Variovorax paradoxus: one gene and its partner. The protein of the gene in region 1 interacts with the protein of each later gene in a pairwise test. Links are inferred from orthologs where the notes say so. Each region holds a gene or a part of one and is shown on either strand. Other genes may lie near its edges.

Region 1 (10,484 bases):
GCGAACGACGAGTTTCCGATTGCGGGCGAGGGCGTGCTGATAGAAATGGTGCAGGCGCCGCCCGAGGTGGTGACTGCGTTCAACGCGCTGGCCGCTACGCGTTGAGCACCTTCTTGATCGGCGGCTTCACATCGGAGCGCTGAGGCGGCAGCATCGGCTGGTGCTCGCGTGCCGGGTTCAAGATGATCGAGGTGGCCGTCTCGGTGAGGATGCAGAACTTGGTGACCACCGCATCGAGGTGGCTCACGTCGATGACCGCAATTTCCAGGATCCAGCTGTCGTCTCCGGTCACGTTGTAGGCGTTGACGCACTCCGGCGTCTGCTGCACCAGCTCGACCACGCGCGCGTAGTCGGCCCGGCCCACGCGGATGACCGCGCGGATGCCATAGCCCAGCTTGCCGAGATTGACCGTGGCGCGATAGCCGCTGATCACGCCCGCGGCTTCGAGCTTTTTCACGCGCTCGGTCACGGCCGGCTGGCTCAGGTGCACGCGGCGGCCGAGCTCGGCCATGGTGAGCCGCGCGTCGCCCTGCAACTCGGCCAGGATGCGGGTGTCGTGAGCGTCCAGCGTGGGGTTGAAGGCGAAGTCCATGCAACTCCTTTAAATCGACGGTGCAAAACGGTGAGAACCATGAGTTGTGCATGGCTGCAATGAGTTTGCCTTCATACCATGGATGGCGTTCCAATACCAACAATACAGATCTCGCATGCCTACCCTCGCATCTCCCGCCCAAGCCGCTTCCAGGTCGCCTGTACGTAGTTCGATGCCGCTGCTCCTCTGGCTTTGCCTCGCCGCCACGTGGGTGGTGTGGGGCTCGACCTATCTCGCAATCAAGTACGCGCTGGTCAGCTTCGCGCCTTTTCTCCAGATGGGCTCTCGCTTCTTGTTTGCGGGCGTGCTGCTGGCTGCATGGATGCGCTGGCGCGGCGCCGCATGGCCGTCGGGCCTGCAATGGCGCAACGCGCTGGTGGTGGGCTCGCTGATGCTGGGCGGCGGCATGGGTGGTACGGCCCATGCCGAAGTGTCGATCGGCTCCGGGCTGGTGGTGGCGTTCATTGCGGTGGTGCCGCTTTTGATTGCATTGCTGAACCTGATCTGGGGCGTGAAGCCGACGCGGCTCGAAGCAGCGGGCATCGCGCTCGGGCTCGTCGGCGTGCTGATGCTGACGCAGGGAAGCGGCTTCCAGTCGTCGCCCGCAGGGCTGGTGGCAATTTCCATCGCATGCATCTGCTGGTCGCTGGGCAGCGTGCTGAGCCAGCGCAGCCTGCCGCTTGCCCCCGGGGCCATGGGTTTTGCCAGCGAGATGATCTGCGGCGGCGTGGTGCTGCTGGTGCTTTCGGCAATCTCCGGCGAGCGGTTCGTGTGGCCGCCGCAGCCAGAGGCCGTGGCAGCCTGGCTTTACCTCGTGGTCTTCGGTTCGCTGATCGCGTTCAACGCCTACATGGTGCTGCTTGCCAGGGCCCCGGCGGCGCTCGCTTCGAGCTACACCTTCGTCAACCCCGTGATCGCAATGCTGCTGGGCGTGTGGGTTGCCAACGAGACCGTGACGCGCTTCGAGTGGTATGCGGTGGCCGTCATCCTGGCCGGCGTGTTGCTGCTGCTCTTCAAGCGCGCCCAGAAGGAGAAGGCCTGAGCGCGCACGTCGTTCAGGTGCCCGGACGGCGCCAGAAGGCCAGCGTGGCCGCCAGCAGCCACATGCCGGCCGCGCAGCTGCGGTTCAGCACCTTGAGGCCGCGCCGCGAGAGCCAGCGCACGGCCTGCGTGCCGGCGGCCGCGTAGGCCAGCATCACGCAGGTGTCGAGCGCGACGAAGATCGAACCCAGCAGCAGGTACTGCGTGCCTTGCGGCTTGGTGATGTCGATGAACTGCGGCAGAAAGGCCGCGAAGAACAACACGGTCTTGGGATTCGAAAGCGCAACCAGCAGGCTGCGCACAAGCGCAATGCGTCCGTGCGGACGAACCTCGATGGCGGACTTGGCCAGCGCCTCGCCCAGGTCGGTGGCGTCGCTGCGCCACAGCTTGATGCCGAGCCACACCAGGTAGGCGACGCCCGCCACGCGAATCGCGTTGAAGAGCAGTTCCGATGCGGCCAGCAGCGAGCCGAGCCCGAGCGCGACCACCGTAATGAGCGTGACGCTGCCGAGCGATGCACCCGCAATGCCCCAGCTCGCGCGGCGCATGCCGCCATCGATGCCGTTGGACAGCGCCAGCAGCATCGTGGGGCCGGGAATCACGGCCAGTGCGAGCGAGGCAACCACATAGATGAGCAGGGTGTCGGGTGTCATGGCTTGGCGGTGGGTGGGCGTTGCTGGGCGGCGCGGGCTCGCGCCAGGGCTGCTTCGACGATGGAGCGCTTGCGCGTGTCGGCGGCTTGCGGCTCAGCGGCGGCGGGTTCAGGTTCTTCGATTCGCTTGGCGATGCGGCGATGCTCGCCATGCAGCTGGTAGCGCTTCAATGCCGCCTCTGCCTGCGCTTGCGACCATGCGGCCCAGCCTGTACGGCCCGGCGTTTCAACCTCGAGCGAGATGCAATCGACGGGGCAGACCGGAATGCAGAGCTCGCAGCCCGTGCAGTGCGCTTCGATGACCGTGTGCATGCGCTTGTTGATGCCCACGATGGCATCGGTGGGGCAGGCATCGAGGCAGAGCGTGCAGCCGATGCACCAGGCCTCGTCGATCACCGCCATGGCGCGTGGGCCTTCGGTGCCGAACCGGGGATCGAGCGGCACCTGTTCGCGGCCCGTGAGCTGCGCGAGCCTGGCAATGCCTTCCGCGCCGCCGGGCGGGCACTGGTTGATGCCGGCTTCTCCGTCGGCCACGGCCTGCGCATAGCCCGCGCAATCGGGGTAGCCGCAACGCGTGCACTGCGTTTGCGGCAGTGCGTTGTGAATGCGCGCGGCCAGCCCGTTCACTTCCTGCGTGCCGCGGGCTTCTTCACGGCTGCAACGGCCACCGCTTTCTTGGCTGCGACATTCTTCTTGGCGGCCACGGCAACCGTCTTTCGCCCGGGCTTGATGCGGTCTTCGGCCGGCAGGGCCTCGCGTGCGCCGGCGCGCCGCTGGGGCTGGTCGTGGGCGGCGATGAATTTCTGCACCTTGGGATAGACCAGTTCGCGCCAGCGGCGGCCGCTGAAGATGCCATAGTGGCCCGCGCCCTTGACTTCGTAGTGCTCGCGCTGCGCGTCGTCGATGCCGGTGCACAGGCTGTGCGCGGCCTCGGTCTGGCCCGAGCCCGAAATGTCGTCGAGCTCACCCTCGACGGTGAGCAGGGCGGTGGAATGAATGTCTTGCGGGCGCACGCGCTCGATCTGGCCCTTGGGGTTCTTCACGTCCCAGGTGCCGTTCACGAGCTCGAACTGCTGGAACACGGTGCGAATGGTGTCCAGGTAGTAATCGGCGTCCATGTCGAGCACCGCGTTGTACTCGTCGTAGAACTTGCGGTGGGCCTCGGCGCTCGCGTCATCGCCCTTGATCAGGTCCTTGAAGTAGTCGTAGTGGCTGCTGGCATGCCGGTCGGGGTTCATCGCCACGAAACCCGTGTGCTGCAGGAAGCCCGGATACACGCGGCGGCCTTCACCCGGAAAGCCTTGCGGCACCCGGTAGATCACGTTGTTCTCGAACCACTCGTAGCTCTTGTTCATTGCAAGGTTGTTCACCGCGGTGGGCGACTTGCGGGCGTCGATGGGGCCGCCCATCATGGTCATGGTGAGCGGCAGCGGCTCGCCGCGGCTTGCCATGAGCGACACGGCCGCCAGCACTGGCACGGTCGGCTGGCACACGCTCACCACGTGGCAGTTGCCGTATTCGGCCTGCAGCCGGCGGATGAACTCCTGCACGTAGTTGATGTAGTCGTCCAGGTGGAACTCGCCCTGCGACAGCGGCACGAGGCGCGCGTTCTTCCAGTCGGTGATGTAGACCTTGTGGTCTTGCAGCATGGTGCGCACGGTGTCGCGCAGCAGCGTGGCGTAGTGGCCCGAGAGCGGCGCCACGATCAGCACCACGGGCTGGCTCTTGAGTGTCTTGAGAGTGTGCGGCTCGTCGGTAAAGCGCTTGAAGCGGCGCAACTCGCAGAAAGGCTTGTCGAGCTCGACGACTTCCTGGATCACGACGTCGTCGCCGTCGACCTTCACCGACTTGATGTTGAACTCAGGCTTTTCGTAGTCCTTGCCCAGGCGATAGAGCAGGTCGTAGCCTGCGGCCATGCGCTGTGCCATGGGCAACTGGCCCCACACCGCGCCTTGGCCATAGAGCTTGGAGGCCGCTTGCGCGAAGTCCGAAAACGGTTCCATCAAGGAACGCTGGGCTTCGTAGAGTTGATAAAGCATCGCTGGTGTTGTAGTGAAATGTTGCAGTGCAATATATCAGCGCAATTGCGGCGATGCAGGAGGCCAAACCCTACATCGGCCACAGCGCGAGGGTCTTCCCGTCGTAGGAGCGTGAAGGAATCGTCCGAAAACGAATTCCCTCACACTTTGCTGTCACCTAGATGACTTTGGCAATCGACGCGCAGACGTAGTCGATGTTCTTGCTGTTGAGCGCGGCCACGCACATGCGGCCGGTGTCGGTGCCGTACACGCCGAACTCGCTGCGCAGGCGCACCATCTGGTCCTTGCTGAGGCCCGAGTAGCTGAACATGCCGATCTGCTTGGTGATGAAGCTCATGTCTTCCTTCACGCCGGCAGCCTTGAGGCCATCGACCAGCTTCTGGCGCATGGCCTTGATGCGCACGCGCATTTCGCCGAGTTCCTTTTCCCACAGGGCGCGCAGTTCGGGGTTGCCGAGCACGGCTGCCACCACGGCGCCGCCGTGGATCGGCGGGTTGCTGTAGTTGGTGCGAATGGCGATCTTGAGCTGCGAGAGCACGCGGCCGGCTTCTTCCTTGTTTTCGCAGAGCACCGAGAGGGCGCCCACGCGCTCGCCGTACAGGCTGAAGCTCTTGGAGAACGAGGTCGAGACGAAGAAGGTCAGGCCGGCGTCGACGAACTTGGCGACAGCGGCGCCGTCTTCCTTCAGGCCGTAGCCGAAGCCCTGGTAGGCCATGTCGAGGAAGGGCACGAGGCCCTTGGCCTTGACGGCCGCGACCACCTGGTCCCACTGCTCTGGCGTGATGTCGTAGCCGGTCGGGTTGTGGCAGCAGGCGTGCAGCACGACCACGGTACCGGCGGGCGCTGCACTCAGGGCAGCCAACATGCCGTCGAAGTTGACGCCGCGCTTGGCCGCGTCGTAGTAGGGGTAGCTTTCGACCACGAAGCCCGCGTTGGTGAACAGCGCGCGGTGGTTTTCCCAGCTCGGGTCGCTGATCAGCACCTTGGCATTGGGGTTGAGCTTCTTGAGAAAGTCGGCGCCGACCCCAGCTCGGGTCGCTGATCAGCACCTTGGCATTGGGGTTGAGCTTCTTGAGAAAGTCGGCGCCGACCTTCAGGCCGCCCGTGCCGCCGATGCCCTGCACCGTGGCCACGCGGCCGGACTGCACGGGTTCGCTGTCGGCGCCGAAGACCAGGCCCTTGACGGCGTTGTCGTATGCCACGATGCCGTCGATCGGCAGGTAGCCGCGCGCCGTGGGGGCTTTCATCATGTTCTGTTCGGCGGCCTGCACGCACTGGAGCAGGGGCAGCTTGCCGTTGTCGTCGTAATAGACGCCGACGCCGAGGTTGACCTTGTTGGGGTTGGTATCGGCTGCAAATTGCTCGTTGAGGCCGAGGATCGGGTCGCGCGGTGCCATTTCGACCGCGGTGAACATAGACATGGAAAGGTCCTTTGGGATGAAAGCTTCGCTGGCAACCGGACTTGCGCTACGCTTTCCGGTTGCCTTGAATTTTACCGGCGCCATCGCCACCTGTCGGGAACAGCCATGCCAGAGAACAACGAAGCCATAGCAGACCTGAAGAAACTGGACCCGATCGGTCCGGCCAAGCAGGGCGAATTCATCAAGTATCCCGGTTCGCCATTCGAGCTTTTCCAGCCCTATCCGCCGGCCGGAGACCAGCCGAAGGCCATCGACGGGCTGGTGGAGGGCGTGCTCGACGGCGAGGTGTTCCAGACGCTGCTGGGCGTGACGGGCTCGGGCAAGACCTTTACCATGGCCAACGTGATTGCGCGCCTGGGCCGCCCGGCCATCGTTTTTGCGCCCAACAAGACGCTGGCGGCGCAGCTCTACAGCGAGTTTCGCGAGTTCTTTCCCAAGAACGCAGTCGAGTACTTCGTGAGCTATTACGACTACTACCAGCCCGAGGCCTACGTGCCCCAGCGCGACCTGTTCATCGAGAAGGACTCGTCGATCAACGAGCACATCGAGCAGATGCGGCTTTCAGCCACCAAGAGCGTGCTGGAGCGGCGCGACACGGTCATCGTGGCCACGGTGAGCGCCATTTACGGCATCGGCACGCCCGAGGACTACACGCAGATGCGTTTCATCATGCGGGTGGGCGACAAGATCGGCCAGCGCGACGTGATCGGGCGGCTGATCCGCATGCAGTACACCCGCAACGAGCAGGACTTTTCGCGCGGCACCTTCCGCGTGCGCGGCGACACGATCGACGTGTTTCCGGCCGAGCACAGCGAGCTGGCGATCCGCATCGAGCTGTTCGACGACGAGATCGAGTCGCTGCAGCTCTTCGATCCGCTTACCGGGCGCATCCGGCAGAAGATTCCGCGCTTTACGGTGTATCCGTCGAGCCACTATGTGACCCCGCGCGACAAGGTGCTGGGCGCGGTGGAAACCATCAAGATCGAACTGGCCGAGCGGCTCAAGGAGTTCGTCAGCCAGGGCAAGCTGGTGGAGGCGCAGCGGCTGGAGCAGCGCACCCGCTTCGACCTGGAAATGCTGGCCGAAATCGGCCACTGCAAGGGCATCGAGAACTACACGCGCCACCTTTCGGGCGCGGCGCCGGGCCAGCCGCCGGCCACGCTGACCGACTACCTGCCGAAAGACGCCTTGATGTTCCTGGACGAGAGCCACCAGATGGTCGGCCAGCTCAGTGCCATGTACAACGGCGACCGGGCGCGCAAGACCACGCTGGTCGAATACGGCTTCCGCTTGCCAAGCGCCTTGGACAACCGGCCGCTCAAGCTGGAGGAGTTCGAAACGCGCATGCGCCAGTGCATCTTCGTTTCGGCCACTCCGGCGCAGTACGAAAAGGACCATGCCGGCAACGTGGTCGAGCAGTTGGTTCGGCCGACCGGCCTGATCGACCCCGAAGTGGAGGTGCGCCCCGCCACGCACCAAGTGGACGACGTGCTGAGCGAGATCCGCATCCGGGTGGAAAAGAACGAGCGCGTGCTCATCACCACGCTGACCAAGCGCATGGCCGAGCAGCTGACCGACTACCTGGGCGACAACGGCGTGAAGGTGCGCTATCTCCACAGCGACGTCGATACTGTGGAGCGGGTCGAAATATTGCGCGACCTGCGGCTGGGCACTTTCGACGTGCTGGTGGGCATCAACCTGCTGCGGGAAGGCCTGGACATTCCGGAGGTGTCGCTCGTCGCCATCCTGGATGCCGACAAGGAAGGTTTTCTGCGCGCCGAGCGTTCGCTCATCCAGACCATCGGCCGCGCGGCCCGAAACCTGAACGGCAAGGCCATCCTGTATGCCGACCGGATGACCGACTCGATGAAAAAGGCGATCGACGAGACCGAACGCCGCCGCGCCCGGCAGATTGCCTACAACGAGGCCAACGGCATCACGCCGCGCAGCATCGTCAAGCAGGTGCGGGACCTGATCGACGGCGTCTACAGCGAGAAAACCGGCAAGGAAATGGCCAAGCTCGACCTGGAACGCGCCAAGGTCGAGGACATGAGCGAAAAGGACATCGCCCGGGAAATCAAGCGGCTCGAAAAGCTCATGCTCGAGCACGCCCGCAACCTGGAATTCGAGAAGGCGGCCCGGGTGCGCGACCAGCTGGCGCTGCTGCGGGAGCAGGCTTTTGGCGCTTCGGGCGGGGACAACATCGCCGTGTTGCCGTCCTAGGACGGGGTTCCGGTTTCTTCAAGCGGCCGCCGCTGGGGTTTACCCGAGCAAACCTCAGGGCCTTCTGTTATACTTGACCGAAATACTCAACAACAAAAAAAAGAACTTCGCGATGAAGAACCGATCCCATCGGCTGGGTTCACCAGCTTGAGGGGTCGGGCAGGGCGGAGACGAAGTCACCGCGGCCCCGGGCCACGGTGTCATTTCAACGGTAAGCACTTGAAGGAGCTTGCGATGCGTCTCACTACCAAAGGCCGTTTTGCGGTCACAGCAATGATCGATCTGGCGCTGCGTCAGAACACCGGTCCGGTCACGCTGGCTGCGATCAGCCAGCGGCAGCAGATTTCGTTGTCGTATCTCGAGCAGCTGTTCGGCAAACTGCGCCGTCACGAGCTGGTCGAGTCGACCCGCGGCCCCGGCGGCGGCTACAGCCTCGGCCGCAAGGCTGCGGATATCACCGTCGCAGACATCATTGTTTCCGTCGATGAGCCGATCGATGCCACGCAGTGCGGCGGCAAGGAAAACTGCCTCGGCGAAGCCGGCCGCTGCATGACGCACGAGCTCTGGGCATCGCTGAACCAGCGCATGGTCGAGTTCCTCGATTCGGTCACGCTGCAAAAGCTGGTCGACGACCAGATCGCCAAGGGCGTTCAGATCGAGAACAAGCCGGTCGTCAAGCGCGCCATTTCCGCGCAGCCGGTGGTCAAGCCGATTCGCGTGAACGCGCCGAATTCGGTCTTTGCCCTCGGCAACGTGTTCGCGAAGTCCTGATGTCCTGAGTGGTGGAGCGCCCGCGGGCGTTGCCACCGGAAGCGCAGATCAAAGAAAACAACCCCCACGCCAGCCCGAGCCAGCCATGGACGTAACTCCTCATTTCCCGATCTATCTCGACTACGGCGCCACCACGCCGTGCGACCCGCGCGTGGTCGACGCCATGATTCCCTGGTTGCGCGAGCATTTCGGCAACCCGGCATCGCGCAGCCATGCCTGGGGCTGGGAAGCCGAAGAGGCAGTGGAAAAGGCGCGTGGCCAAGTGGCCGAGCTGATCAACGCCGACCCGCGTGAAATCGTCTGGACGTCGGGCGCTACGGAGTCGATCAACCTTGCGCTCAAGGGTGCAGCCCACTTCTACAAGGGCAAGGGCAAGCACCTGATCACCCTGAAGACCGAGCACAAGGCCGTGCTCGACACCATGCGCGAACTCGAGCGCCAGGGCTTTGAAGTGACCTACCTCGACGTCGAGGAAAACGGCCTGGTCGACCTCGACAAGTTCAAGGCCGCGATCCGCCCCGACACCATCCTGGCAAGCGTGCTGTTCGTGAACAACGAAATCGGCGTGATCCAGGACGTGGTCGCGCTGGGCAACGCCTGCCGCGAAAAAGGCGTGATCTTCCACGTCGATTCGGCCCAGGCCACCGGCAAGGTCGAGATCGACATCACGAAGCTGCCCATCGACCTGATGAGCCTGGCTTCGCACAAGACCTATGGCCCGAAGGGCATCGGCGCGCTGTACGTGCGCCGCAAGCCGCGCATCCGGCTCGAAGCGCAAATGCACGGCGGCGGCCACGAGCGCGGCATGCGCTCGGGCACGCTGCCCACGCACCAGATCGTGGGCATGGGCGAGGCCTACCGCATTGCCAAGCTCGAAATGAAGGACGACATCGCCCATGCGCGCCGCCTGCAGAAGCGTCTGCTCGACGGCCTGAAAGACGTGGAGCAGGTGTTCATCAACGGCGACCTCGAGCAGCGTGTGCCGCACAACCTGAACATGAGCTTCAACTACGTCGAAGGCGAGTCGCTGATCATGGGCATCAAGGGCCTGGCGGTGTCGTCGGGTTCGGCCTGCACGTCGGCCAGCCTGGAGCCCAGCTATGTGTTGCGCGCCCTGGGCCGCAGCGACGAGCTGGCCCACAGCAGCCTGCGCATGACCATCGGCCGTTTCACGACCGAAGAAGAAATCGACTACGCCATCTCGACCATCAAGCACAACGTTGCAAAGCTGCGCGAGCTGAGCCCCCTGTGGGAGATGTTCCAGGACGGCGTCGACATCAGCACGATCCAGTGGTCGGCCCACTGACGCCGGACCGCACCAGGCTCCACGATTGAACAAAGTTTGAGAGGTACACCATGGCATATTCTTCCAAAGTCATCGACCACTACGAAAATCCCCGCAACGTCGGCTCCTTCGAAAAGGGCGACGACTCGGTAGGCACCGGCATGGTCGGCGCACCGGCCTGCGGCGACGTCATGAAGCTGCAGATCAAGGTCAACCCCGAGACCGGCGTGATCGAAGACGCGCGCTTCAAGACCTACGGCTGCGGTTCGGCCATTGCCTCGTCGTCGCTCGTGACCGAATGGGTCAAGGGCAAGACGCTCGACGAAGCCGCGGCGCTCAAGAACGCGCAAATTGCCGAAGAACTGGCCCTGCCGCCCGTCAAGATCCACTGCTCGATCCTGGCTGAAGATGCCATCAAGGCTGCCGTGAGCGACTACAAGGCCAAGCACGGCGTCAAGAC
Region 2 (11,206 bases), 1.3 Mb from region 1 along the record:
AGACGCCATGAGCTTTCTGAACCGCTCCTTGAAGGCCCTCGGCCTGCCGCTGCTCTGCGCATTCCTGTGGTGGCTGCCCGCGGGCAGCGCGCAGGCGGCGGTCACTTGCACCGCGAACATGTCCAACGTGGCTTTCGGCACGGTCGACCTGGTCGACGGGACCGCGCCGCCTTCGGCCAACGCAACGCTGACCTACACCTGCAACAACACCGGCAACAACGCCGAGTTCGCCAGGGTCTGCTTCAACATCGGCGATGGCGACGAAGGCTTGACCAACTTCAATCCGCGCATCATGAAGAGCGGTACGAACAGCTTGAAGTTCCAGCTCTACCAGGCAGCGAGCAGCACCATCTGGGGTTCGAACGGCAACGCAGCGGTGCCGAACCCCTTCGTCGTCACGCTGAACATTCCGGCCCGGTCGAGCAGGGGGGGAAGCGCCACCATGCGCGGGGAACTGCTTGCCTTGCAAAGCACAGTGCCTCCGGGCGCCTACCAGGACAACTTCGGCGGCATCCACACCTCGATCACGCTCTCGTCGAGCACAAATGCCACGCCGGCGACGTGCAACACCTCGATGGCGGACAACTTCGCGTTCCTGGTCACCGCAACCGTTTCCAAGAGCTGCCTGGTGACGGCCGATCCGCTGAACTTCGGCACCGTCAATGGCCTGCCGGGCCAAGCCGACCAGGACCAGACCAGCACGATCAGCGTTATCTGCACGACGCCTACCGCATACACGGTAGCTCTGACCCCGTCGAGCGGCTCGACGGCGGGTGTCGGGGCCATGGCGCCGACAGGCGGCGTACCCGGCAACACGGACACGGTGCCATACCGTCTCTATCGCAACACGGGCCGTACCAACGCCTGGGGCAGCATTGCGGCCAATACCGTTGCAGGCACAGGCAACGGCTTCGCACAAGTGCTCACCTTGTACGGCCGCGTTCTGGGTGCAAGCACCAACGTACGGCCCGACAGCTACCGCGACGTCGTGACGGTCAGCGTCACCTACTGAGCGGCGCCTGCGGGCGCTCCGGTCCGGAAAAAACCTGCTAGCCATTGGCAGGTTATGGGTAAAGAATGGCGCGCACGGCCTTCATTTTCCCGAGACTCTGCCGATAAACCTGGACAGGGCGTCAATGCGACGCCCTCCACCAGGTTGCGACGAGAGGAGGAGCTCCAATGTCCGGAAACATGTCCGCTGCAGGTGCAACTGCCCTGCGCCCGACGCGAGTGGCGCCGCCATTGGCCGCCGTCGGCATGCTGCTGCTGTTGCTGCCGCTGCCGCTGCGGCTCAGTTCGGCGGAGACGACGCATGGCATGAACAGTTCGACGGCCCGCTTCAGCGTGACGATGGTCGTCCTGCCGACCTTCAAGGTGCTCGAGGTCACGCCCGTCAAGGGTGGCCATGAATACCGCGTCTGGACCAACATGAAGTCGGTGGTCATCAAGGGCCGCGAGTACCGGTTCGACAAGATCGGCGAAACAAGGCTCATGGTGGCCGGGAACGAGGCCGATGGCCGCGACAGCCTCGCGTCCGCCTGGCAAGGCGTCGTCGGTGCGATGGCGGCGACTTCGGGCTCCGCTCCGTCGCAAGCCACCGCCCCGGCAGGGGACGGAAGCAATGCGATGCGGGTGACGGTGACCTACTGACCCCACTCCATAAAAAAAGCCTGCAGCGATGGACTGCAGGCTTTCGATCGGCAAATTCCGGCGAAACGATCTCAGAACGGAATATCGTCGTCCATGTCGTCGAAGCCCGACGACGACTTGGCCGGTGCCTGGCGCGGTGCCGCTGCCGGAGCGCGCGGTGCTGCGGCGGGCGCACGGGGGGCATAACCGCCGCCGCCGCCGCCACCGCCACCTTGCGAGTAGCCGCCACCGCCGCCGCCCTGCGAATAGCCGCCATCGTCCTCCGGGCCGCCCGACGGGCCGCCCTGGCCTTGGCGGCTGCCCAGCATCTGCATCTGGTCGGCGCGGATTTCGGTGGTGTATTTTTCGATGCCGTCCTTGTCGGTCCACTTGCGCGTGCGCAGGCTACCTTCGACATACACCTGCGAGCCCTTGCGCAGGTATTGGCCGGCAATTTCGGCCAGGCGGCCGTTGAAAACGATGCGGTGCCACTCGGTGGCTTCGCGCATTTCGCCGCTTTGCTTGTCTTTCCAGCGATCGGTGGTTGCCACGGTGACGTTCGCGACCTGGTCGCCGCTCGGGAAGGTACGCATTTCGGGGTCGCGCCCCAGGTTGCCGACGACGATGACTTTATTGACCGATGCCATATGCACTGCCCCTGATAAGTAGATGGAGGAGGAGGTTGAAAGGAACCCTCGATTGTGCCCCAGGCAGCCGCCGGCATCCCCGCCGGATGCCAGAATGAGCGTTCCGCATGAACAGAGAACCCGACTTCCTCGAGCACCTGCGCGCCGAATTGCGCGGTGGCCGCATCTGGCTCGACCGCGCCATCGTGCTCGGCTACGCCATTGCGGCCGGGCTCTTCGTGGTGGGCTTCACGGTTGCCAGCGACTGGGTCTTCGGCCAGTTCCATCGCTTCTACCAGGCCTGGCCCTGGGCGGTGCTGCTGACCACGCCGCTCATCACAGCGGCCATCGTGTGGTTCACGCTGCGGTTTTTCCCCGGTGCGGGCGGTTCGGGCATTCCGCAGATCAAGGCCGCGCTGCATCCGGCGCTGCCGGAGGAGCGGCGCTTCGTCTTCGCGTCGCTCCGGCTCACGGTCGCGAAAATCGGGCTTGGCGTTGCGGGCTTCGCGGCCGGACTGTCGATCGGGCGCGAAGGCCCGTCGGTGCAGGTTGCGGCGGGCGTGATGCAGCATGCGCGGCGCTGGCTGTCGCCCAACACCACCATCGATTCCCGCGCACTGCTAGTGGCGGGCGGCGCGGCCGGCATTGCGGCGGCCTTCAATGCGCCGCTGGCGGGCGTGGTGTTTGCCATCGAAGAACTGTCGGGCCGCCTGGAGGCGCGTTCCAGCGGCCTCATCATCACGGCCATTGTGCTGGCGGGCCTGGTGGCGGTGTCGGCTTTCGGCAATACCAGCTACTTCGGCGTGATCCGCGTGCCGCGGCTGGGCTGGGACGCGCTCGGGCCCGGGCTGCTGGTCGCGCTGCTGAGCGGCGCTGCGGGAGGTCTGTTCGCGCGGCTGCTGATTGCCTCGCTGACCGGCACGGCCGGGCGCCTCAATCGCTGGCGGGCGCGCTTTCCGGTGCGGTTCGCGGCCTGCGGCGGGCTGGCGGTGGCAGTCATTGGGCTGGTGACGGGCGGGGTCACCTTCGGTGCCGGGTCCGAAGCGGTCAAGCAGATGCTGCTGGGCCATGACGAACTGACGCCGCTCTACACCGCGCTCAAGTTCATTGCCACCTGGCTCACCGCCTGGTGCGGCGTGCCCGGCGGCATCTTCGCGCCTTCGCTTTCCATCGGCGCGGGCATCGGCGATGCGGTGGCCGGACTGGCGGGCAATGACCTCGGGCCCGCCCTCATCGCGATGGGCATGGCCGGCTTCCTGGCCGCCGTCACGCAGGCGCCGCTCACCGCCTTCATCATCGTGATGGAAATGGTCGACGGCCACTCGATGGTGCTGAGCCTCATGGCTTCGGCCATGCTGGCCAGCCTCGTCTCCCGCATGATCAGCCGGCCGCTCTACGAGACGCTGGCCGAGCACATGGTGGGCCGGGCCATCGGCAGCACCGCGCCGGTGCACCGGCCGGGGCCCGAAGCCCCCGCAGAAAAACCTTCTCAACCCGCCCCCTCGCCATGAAATGCAGGGCGGACTATCATGCTCGGTTGCCCTCGGACGATCGAACCCTTGAAATCCCCCGCCACTGACAACCCGGAACGCGACGCCTACCTGGGCGCCGTGCTCGCGCAGCAGCGCATCAGCATCCGCGGTGCGCGCACCCACAACCTGAAGAACGTCGACCTCGACATTCCGCGCAACAAGCTGGTGGTGATCACCGGCCTGTCGGGCTCGGGCAAGTCGAGCCTGGCGTTCGACACGCTGTATGCCGAAGGACAGCGGCGCTACGTGGAAAGCCTCTCGGCCTATGCGCGGCAGTTTCTGCAGCTCATGGACAAGCCCGACGTCGACGTGATCGAGGGCCTCTCGCCCGCCATCAGCATCGAGCAGAAGGCCACCAGCCACAACCCGCGCTCCACCGTGGGCACGGTGACCGAAATCCACGACTACCTGCGCCTGCTTTACGCCCGCGCCGGCACGCCCTACTGCCCCGAACACCACCTGCCGCTGCAGGCGCAAACGGTGTCGCAGATGGTCGACGCCACGCTCGCCATTGCCAATGAGCCGCGCCTGATGATCCTGGCGCCCGTCGCGCGCGAGAAGAAAGGCGAGTTTCTGGAACTCTTCGCCGAAATGCAAGCCGCGGGCTACGTGCGCTTTCGGGTCGACGGACAAACCTACGAATACAACGACCTGCCCAAGCTCAAGAAAACCGAGAAGCACGACATCGACGTGGTGATCGACCGGCTGCGCGCGCGCCCCGACATGCAGCAGCGCCTGGCCGAGAGCTTCGAAGCCGCGTTGCGGCTCGCCGAAGGCCGCGCCATTGCGCTGGAGCTGGGCACCGAGGGAGCGCCCGACAAGGAGCACCTGTTCAACGCCAAGTTCGCGTGCCCGATCTGCCACTACTCGCTCTCGGAACTGGAGCCGCGCCTCTTCTCGTTCAACTCGCCTGTGGGCGCCTGCCCGAGTTGCGACGGCCTCGGCCACCGCGAGGTGTTCGACCCGGCGCGCGTGGTGGCCTTTCCTTCGCTCTCGCTGGCCAGTGGCGCCATCAAGGGCTGGGACCGCCGCAACGGCTACTACTTCAGCATGATCGAGAGCGTTGCGAAGCACTACAAGTTCGACGTCGACGCGCCCTTCGAATCCTTGCCCGCTTCGGTGCAGCAGGTGCTGCTGCACGGCTCGGCAGCCGAGGAGATCAAGTTCAACTACACCATGGAGTCGGGCAACTTCGCGGGCAAGAAGCTCACGAAGAAGCACCCCTTCGAGGGAATCATCCCGAACATGACGCGGCGCTACCGCGAGACCGATTCGGTGATGGTGCGCGAAGACCTTGCGCGCTTTCGCAACCTGCAGCCGTGCCCCGACTGCGGCGGCTCGCGCCTCCGGCCCGAGGCGCGCAACGTGTTCCTGGTGGACGAGGCCAATCGCCCGGCCGATGGCGGCGAGCCGCCGCGCATGGCGATCTTCGAACTGAGCCATCTCACGCTGCGCGATTCGCTCGCCTGGTTCCAGAACCTGAAGCTGCGCGGCGCCAAGGCCGACATTGCCGACAAGGTGGTGCGCGAAATCGGCCTGCGCCTGAAGTTCCTGAACGACGTGGGCCTGAACTACCTGAGCCTGGACCGCAGCGCGGAAACCCTTTCGGGCGGCGAGGCGCAGCGCATTCGCCTGGCCTCGCAAATCGGCTCCGGCCTTACGGGCGTGATGTACGTGCTCGACGAGCCGAGCATCGGCCTTCACCAGCGCGACAACGACCGCCTCATCGGCACGCTGAAGCACCTGCGCGACATCGGCAACAGCGTGATCGTGGTCGAGCACGACGAGGACATGATCCATGCCGCCGACCACGTGATCGACATGGGCCCCGGCGCCGGCGTGCACGGTGGCCGCGTGATGGCGCAGGGCACCTACGCCGAGGTGTCGGCCAACCCCGATTCGCTCACTGGCCAATACCTGTCGGGCACGAAGAAGATCGAAGTGCCCAAGCACCGCACCGCCTGGCTGCCGGTCGTGAAGAAGCCGGCCTTCAACGAAGGCAAGAAGGCCTCGCGCTTTCCGCCGAGCCCCGCGGCCGAGCGGCGCGCCGCGCGCGAAGCGGCGCACCTTGCCTCGCAAACCGACCTGCAGGAGATCCGCGTGGTCGGCGCCACCGGCAACAACCTGAAGAACGTGAGCGTGGCTTTTCCGGTCGGCCTGCTCACCTGCGTCACGGGCGTTTCGGGCTCGGGCAAGTCGACGCTGGTGAACGACACGCTCTACACCGCCGTGGCGCGCACGCTCTACCGCGCGCACGAAGAGCCGGCCGCGCATGAATCGGTCGAGGGCATCGAGTATTTCGACAAGGTCATCAATGTCGACCAGAGCCCCATCGGCCGCACGCCGCGCAGCAACCCGGCCACCTACACGGGCCTGTTCACCCCCATCCGCGAGCTGATGGCCGAGACCAACACCGCGCGCGAACGCGGCTACGGCCCGGGGCGCTTCAGCTTCAACGTGGCGGGCGGCCGCTGCGAAGCTTGCCAGGGCGACGGCGTGGTGAAGGTCGAGATGCACTTTCTGCCTGACGTGTACGTGCCCTGCGAGGTGTGCCACGGCCAGCGCTACAACCGCGAGACGCTCGAGGTCCAGTACAAGGGCAAGAACATTGCGCAGATCCTCGAGATGACGGTCGAGGTGGCGCACGAATTTTTGAAGGCCGTGCCGACTATCGAGCGCAAGCTGCGCACGCTGCTCGACGTGGGCCTTTCGTACATCAAGCTCGGCCAGTCGGCCACCACGCTCTCGGGCGGCGAGGCGCAGCGCGTGAAGCTGGCGCTGGAGCTCAGCAAGCGCGACACCGGCCGCACGCTCTACATCCTCGACGAACCGACCACCGGGCTGCACTTTGCCGATATCGAGTTGCTGCTGAAGGTGCTGCACCAACTGCGCGACGCGGGCAACACCATCGTCGTGATCGAGCACAACCTGGACGTCATCAAGACAGCCGACTGGCTCATCGACATGGGGCCGGAGGGCGGCGCCGGCGGCGGCACGGTGGTGGGCGAAGGCACGCCGGAAGATATCGCCGCGAATGAGGCGAGCCACACGGGGCGCTACCTCAAGCGGCTGCTGTAGTAGCCGGCGCCGGCTTCCTGCACGAATGCGCAAGCCGCGCCACAATCGCGGCCCATGCCTTCCTTCACGCCGCGCCAGTTCGTCCTGCTCGTTCTCCTGACCCTTGCATGGGGCCTCAACTGGCCTGTGATGAAGCTCGGCGTGGCGGACTATCCGCCGCTCGCCTTCCGCGCTATTTCCATCTGGCTGGGCCTGCCGGTGCTGGGCCTCGCGCTGGTGTGGATGAAGGTGCCCTTTCGCGTGCCGCGAAGCGCGTGGCCCGAACTGGTGTGGCTGGGCGCCACCAACATGTTCGTCTGGCATGCCTCAATCATCCTTGCGGTGAAGGCGCTCTCTGGCGGGCGCGCGGCAATCCTGGGCTACACGATGCCGGTGTTCTCGGCGGTGATCGGCGCCGTGCTGTTCTCTGCCGTGCTCACGCGGCGCGCATGGATCGGCGTGGGTGCATGCGCGGTGGGCGTGGGGCTCTTGCTGTGGCACGAACTCACCGACCTTGCAGGACGGCCCGGCTACGTGGCGCTCGCACTGGCGGCTGCCGCAACATGGGCGTTGGGCACGCAGCTGCTGCGGCACACGCGCATCGGGCTTCCCACGCTCACGCTCTCGTTCTGGATGACCGCAATGACGGCTGTCGTGATGACGGTGCTCACGCTGCTCTTTGAGCGCGACCAATGGCGTTGGCCGGGCCAGGTGACCTGGGGTTCGATTCTCTACAACGCGGTGCTGATCTTCGGCTTTGCGCACGCAGCGTGGTTCTACCTGGCGCGCGGCCTTCCGCCGGTGGCATCGACGCTCAGCGTGATGTTCATCCCCGTGCTCGGTGTGTTCAGCGGCGCGGTGTGGCTCGGCGAGGTCGTGCACTGGCAGGACTGGGTCGCCGTCGCGCTGATGATGGTGGCGATCGCCTCGGTGCTCTGGCCCTCGCGCAGCGCCGCCGCCAAGGCCTGACGAAGACGGCTCAGGTCGTCGTCTGCACGTGCAGCCGGCTGGTCTTGCAGCGGTGCAGCGCGCGGTAGTGCTCCAGCGGCCGTCCGTTGGCACCGTAGGCAATCGAATCGATGCGCAGCAGCGGCTCGGGCTGCGGCAGGTCGAGCAGCTTGCAGGTTTCGGCATCGGGCAGCACGGCATCGATCCAGCGCTCGGCGCGCACCAGCCGCAGCCCGTATTGCCGGCGCAGCACGTCGTACAGCGAGCGGTCTTCCAGGCGTGCTCGGTGCAGCCCGGGTGCAAGATCCGCCGGCACCACGGTCTCGACCAGCAGGCGCAACTCGCCATCGACGCTGCGAAGGCGCTTGAGCGCGACGACTTGCGTATCGTCGGCCAGCCCCAGTGACGAGGCCTCTTGCGCGGTGGGCGCGCGCAGTTCCTGCGTGAGGATCTGCGTGCGCACCGAGCGGCCCTTGCGCTCCATCTCGTCGGAGAAGCCCAGCACGGTCGAAACAAAATCTTCGTCGCGCTCGCGTGCCGACACGAAGGCGCCGCGACCCTTGATCTTGTAGATGAGGTTGTTGCGCACCAGGTCGGCCAGTGCCTCGCGCACCACGATGCGCGAAATGCCGAACTGCTCGCCCAGCTCCGCTTCGGAGGGCAGCTTGGCGCCGATGGGCAGCACGCCTTGCAGGATCTGCAGGCGAATGGCGTCGCGAAACTGCGCCCACAGCGGCGATTCGGAGTTGCGGTCGAGCACGGTCGACATGTCGTTGGGACTGTTCACTTTTAGGCTTGGCCAAGCACTGGGTTGGCCATCAATGATGCATCGAAAGAAGGTTGTTCGCCTGCCGGCACGGCATGAAGGCGTACGTTGTGCCGCTCGCGCAGCGCCGTGGTGCAGGCGCACAGCTCGTTGTGGGCATGCACGGCGTCCCAGCCCAGCGCCTCGGCCGCAACGCCCGCGATCTCGGCCAGGGCTGCGTCGGTCACCAGGCCGCGAATGGCCAGCAGCGTGCGGCGAATCACGAGGTCGTCCAGGTGCACCACGCCGGTTTCAAGGCACAGGTACGACAGCTCGACGGCCGAATAATCCGGCGCATGCTCGAGCGGCACGTCACCCGACGCCGCAAGGCGCTGCGCAAGCGGCAGCGCCTTCGAGCCGTAGCGCGCCAGCAGGTTCAGCGCGCGCGTGCGGCCCATGCCGGAGGCCGCCATCATCTTCTCGATGAAGCGGTCGGCCGCCGCTGCATCGGCCGGCAGCTCCGCGCCACCGCCAATGGGCAGCAACTCGGTCGATGCGGTGCGCGAGCGGCCCAGCAGCTGCATCACTTCGTTGGTGGCTTCTTCGGCCAGCGAGCGAAAGGTGGTCCACTTGCCGCCGACCAGGCCGACGATCGCAATGTCGCGCGTCGCATTCGGCGGATCGACCACCACAGAATGGTCGCGCGAAATCTGGCCCGGCTTGTCCGCATCGGAGCGCGCAAGCGGCCGCACGCCAACGTAGGTGTAGACCACGTCGCCGCGGCCGAAGGCCATGTTGGGGAAAACCTCGCGCAGCACGTCGATCAGGTAGTCGACCTCCGCCGGTTCGGTGACGATCTGGTCCGGGTCTTCCACCGGGATGTCGGTGGAGCCCACCAGCACGCGGTCCAGGAACGGGTAGACGATGCACACGCGCCCGTCCACCGCCTCGAAGTAGGCCATGCGGCCATCGAGCGCGTCGCGCAGCGCCGGGTGGTCGAGCACCAGGTGCGAGCCCTTGGTGCCCATCACGCGCGGACCGCCGCCGCCGAGCACGGCCGCGCTGCGGTCGAGCCATGCGCCCGTGGCATTCACCACGGTGTCGGCCGTCACGCGCACCAGTGCGCCGGTGATCTCGTCGCGCAAGGTGAGGATGTTGCCCGCGCAGCCCATCACGCGGCAGTAGTTCGAGGCCGCGGAGCGCGGCTGGTCGCGGCAGGCATCGCCGATGAGCTCAAGGATGAGCCATTCGGGATGGCTGATCCACGCATCGAAGAAGGTGGCGGTCCAGCGGATGGCCGCGCGGAACAAACCACGGTCGGCCGAAGGCACGCGGCTGATGCGGTGCCCCGGCATCACGCGCTGGCGGCGCCCCAGCAGGTCATAGAGCCGCAGGCCCAGCGCCACCGCCAGCAGGCCGCGTGTGCGCTGCGGCGGCGTACGGCCGAAGAACTTGAGCGCGCTGCTCATCAGTCCGCCGAAGAAGTTGGCAAGCGGCACCACCGTCTTGAGCGGCCGCACCAGGTGCGGCGCATTGCGCAGCAGCAGGTTGCGCTCGCGCGTGGCTTCGGCCACCAGCGAGAAGCTGCCGCTCTCCAGGTAGCGCAGGCCGCCGTGGATCATGCGCGAGGGCGCGCTGCTGGCGCCTGCGCCAAAGTCGCCCTTGTCGACGATGAGGCAATCGACGCGCTGCAGCGACAGGTCGCGAAACACGCCGACGCCGTTGATGCCGGCGCCCACGATCACGGTGGAAAAATGGCGACCCGCCAGCGAGGCGGGACGCACGAAAGGAAGTTGCCAGGCGCTCATCTCGCACTTCCCGAGATGGGGGTGAATACAGGTGACATGCTGTCGATCAGTTCGTTGAAACCGGCGTTGAAATCCGCATGGGCGCTGGCGTCCCGTGCATCGGGTTCGACCACTTCGCAGGGCGCGAGCAATGGGCTGCCCTGGGCCGCGTCGTCGAGGCCTTGCGACATGGCCGCATAGATTGCGGCGCCGCGCGCACCGGTCTCGTCGTCGGCGCAGCGCTCGACCGGGCGCCCAAGAAAAGCGGCGAGCAGGCGCACGAGGCGTGCATCGCTCGCGCCGCCGCCGAGCACCGTCATCTGGCTCACCGCGAGGCCGCCTGCGGCCAGGCGCGCCGTATGCCGCGCGTGCAACGCCGCCACGGAATCGACCACGGCACGTGCCATGTCCGAGCGCGTGTGATGGCTCTTGAGGCCCACGAAGCCGGCGGTCACGCCACCGCCTCCGTTGACGAAGGGCAGAAAGCGCAGGCCGCCAGCGCCCAGCGGCACCGTCATGGCCAGGTCGACCACCGCGCGTGCATCGGGCAGTGCGAGCACGCCGGCCAGCCAGGCGATGTTGGCCATCGACGACGGGCTGTTCTCCATGTAGAGCCGCTGGTTGCTACGGCCGAAGTTCACGACGGCTGCGACGGCGGGCTTGGGCGCCATCACCGGCCCGATGACCGCGTTCACGCACCAGGTGCCGAACACCGACACCGCGCGGCCGCGCTCTTCTGCGCCAATCGCCGTCATCGAGGCGAGCAGGTCGATGGCGCCCATGGCCACCGGAATGCCCGCGGGCAATCCGCACAGCGCGGCCTCGGAGGGCAAGAGCTTTCCGATCACGCTGCCGCTGGGCACGATGGGACCGAAGGCACGC

Evidence for each region.
Region 2: the proteins of uvrB (region 1) and uvrA interact in binary tests that used the Escherichia coli proteins (3 or more experiments, as listed by UniProt). The link is inferred for Variovorax paradoxus from one-to-one orthologs.

What each region holds. Positions count from the first base shown.
Region 1 is NZ_CP123990.1:1,756,978-1,767,461, forward strand. The notes cover bases 5,459-8,409. They hold uvrB (excinuclease ABC subunit UvrB), read left to right. Parts: upstream 5,459-5,850; coding sequence 5,851-7,968; downstream 7,969-8,409. Other genes in these bases: iscR (Fe-S cluster assembly transcriptional regulator IscR), read left to right, coding at 8,203-8,409. Outside these bases: QHG62_RS08640 (VOC family protein), read left to right, coding at 1-105; QHG62_RS08645 (Lrp/AsnC family transcriptional regulator), read right to left, coding at 95-592; drug/metabolite exporter YedA, read left to right, coding at 708-1,634; QHG62_RS08655 (LysE family translocator), read right to left, coding at 1,648-2,286; QHG62_RS08660 (RnfABCDGE type electron transport complex subunit B), read right to left, coding at 2,283-2,912; QHG62_RS08665 (polyhydroxyalkanoate depolymerase), read right to left, coding at 2,909-4,324; more of iscR, read left to right, coding at 8,410-8,739; QHG62_RS08685 (IscS subfamily cysteine desulfurase), read left to right, coding at 8,825-10,045; Fe-S cluster assembly scaffold IscU, read left to right, coding at 10,096-10,484. UniProt on the Escherichia coli protein: The UvrABC repair system catalyzes the recognition and processing of DNA lesions. A damage recognition complex composed of 2 UvrA and 2 UvrB subunits scans DNA for abnormalities.
Region 2 is NZ_CP123990.1:3,061,766-3,072,971, reverse strand. Bases 3,393-7,065 are described here. They hold uvrA (excinuclease ABC subunit UvrA), read left to right. Parts: upstream 3,393-3,784; coding sequence 3,785-6,865; downstream 6,866-7,065. Other genes in these bases: QHG62_RS14930 (DMT family transporter), read left to right, coding at 6,920-7,065; QHG62_RS14940 (chloride channel protein), read left to right, coding at 3,393-3,766. Outside these bases: QHG62_RS14960 (fimbria/pilus outer membrane usher protein), read left to right, coding at 1-11; QHG62_RS14955 (Csu type fimbrial protein), read left to right, coding at 8-1,012; QHG62_RS14950 (hypothetical protein), read left to right, coding at 1,180-1,650; ssb (single-stranded DNA-binding protein), read right to left, coding at 1,722-2,276; more of QHG62_RS14940, read left to right, coding at 2,384-3,392; more of QHG62_RS14930, read left to right, coding at 7,066-7,813; QHG62_RS14925 (GntR family transcriptional regulator), read right to left, coding at 7,824-8,561; QHG62_RS14920 (glycerol-3-phosphate dehydrogenase/oxidase), read right to left, coding at 8,582-10,345; QHG62_RS14915 (FGGY family carbohydrate kinase), read right to left, coding at 10,342-11,206. UniProt on the Escherichia coli protein: The UvrABC repair system catalyzes the recognition and processing of DNA lesions. UvrA is an ATPase and a DNA-binding protein. A damage recognition complex composed of 2 UvrA and 2 UvrB subunits scans DNA for abnormalities.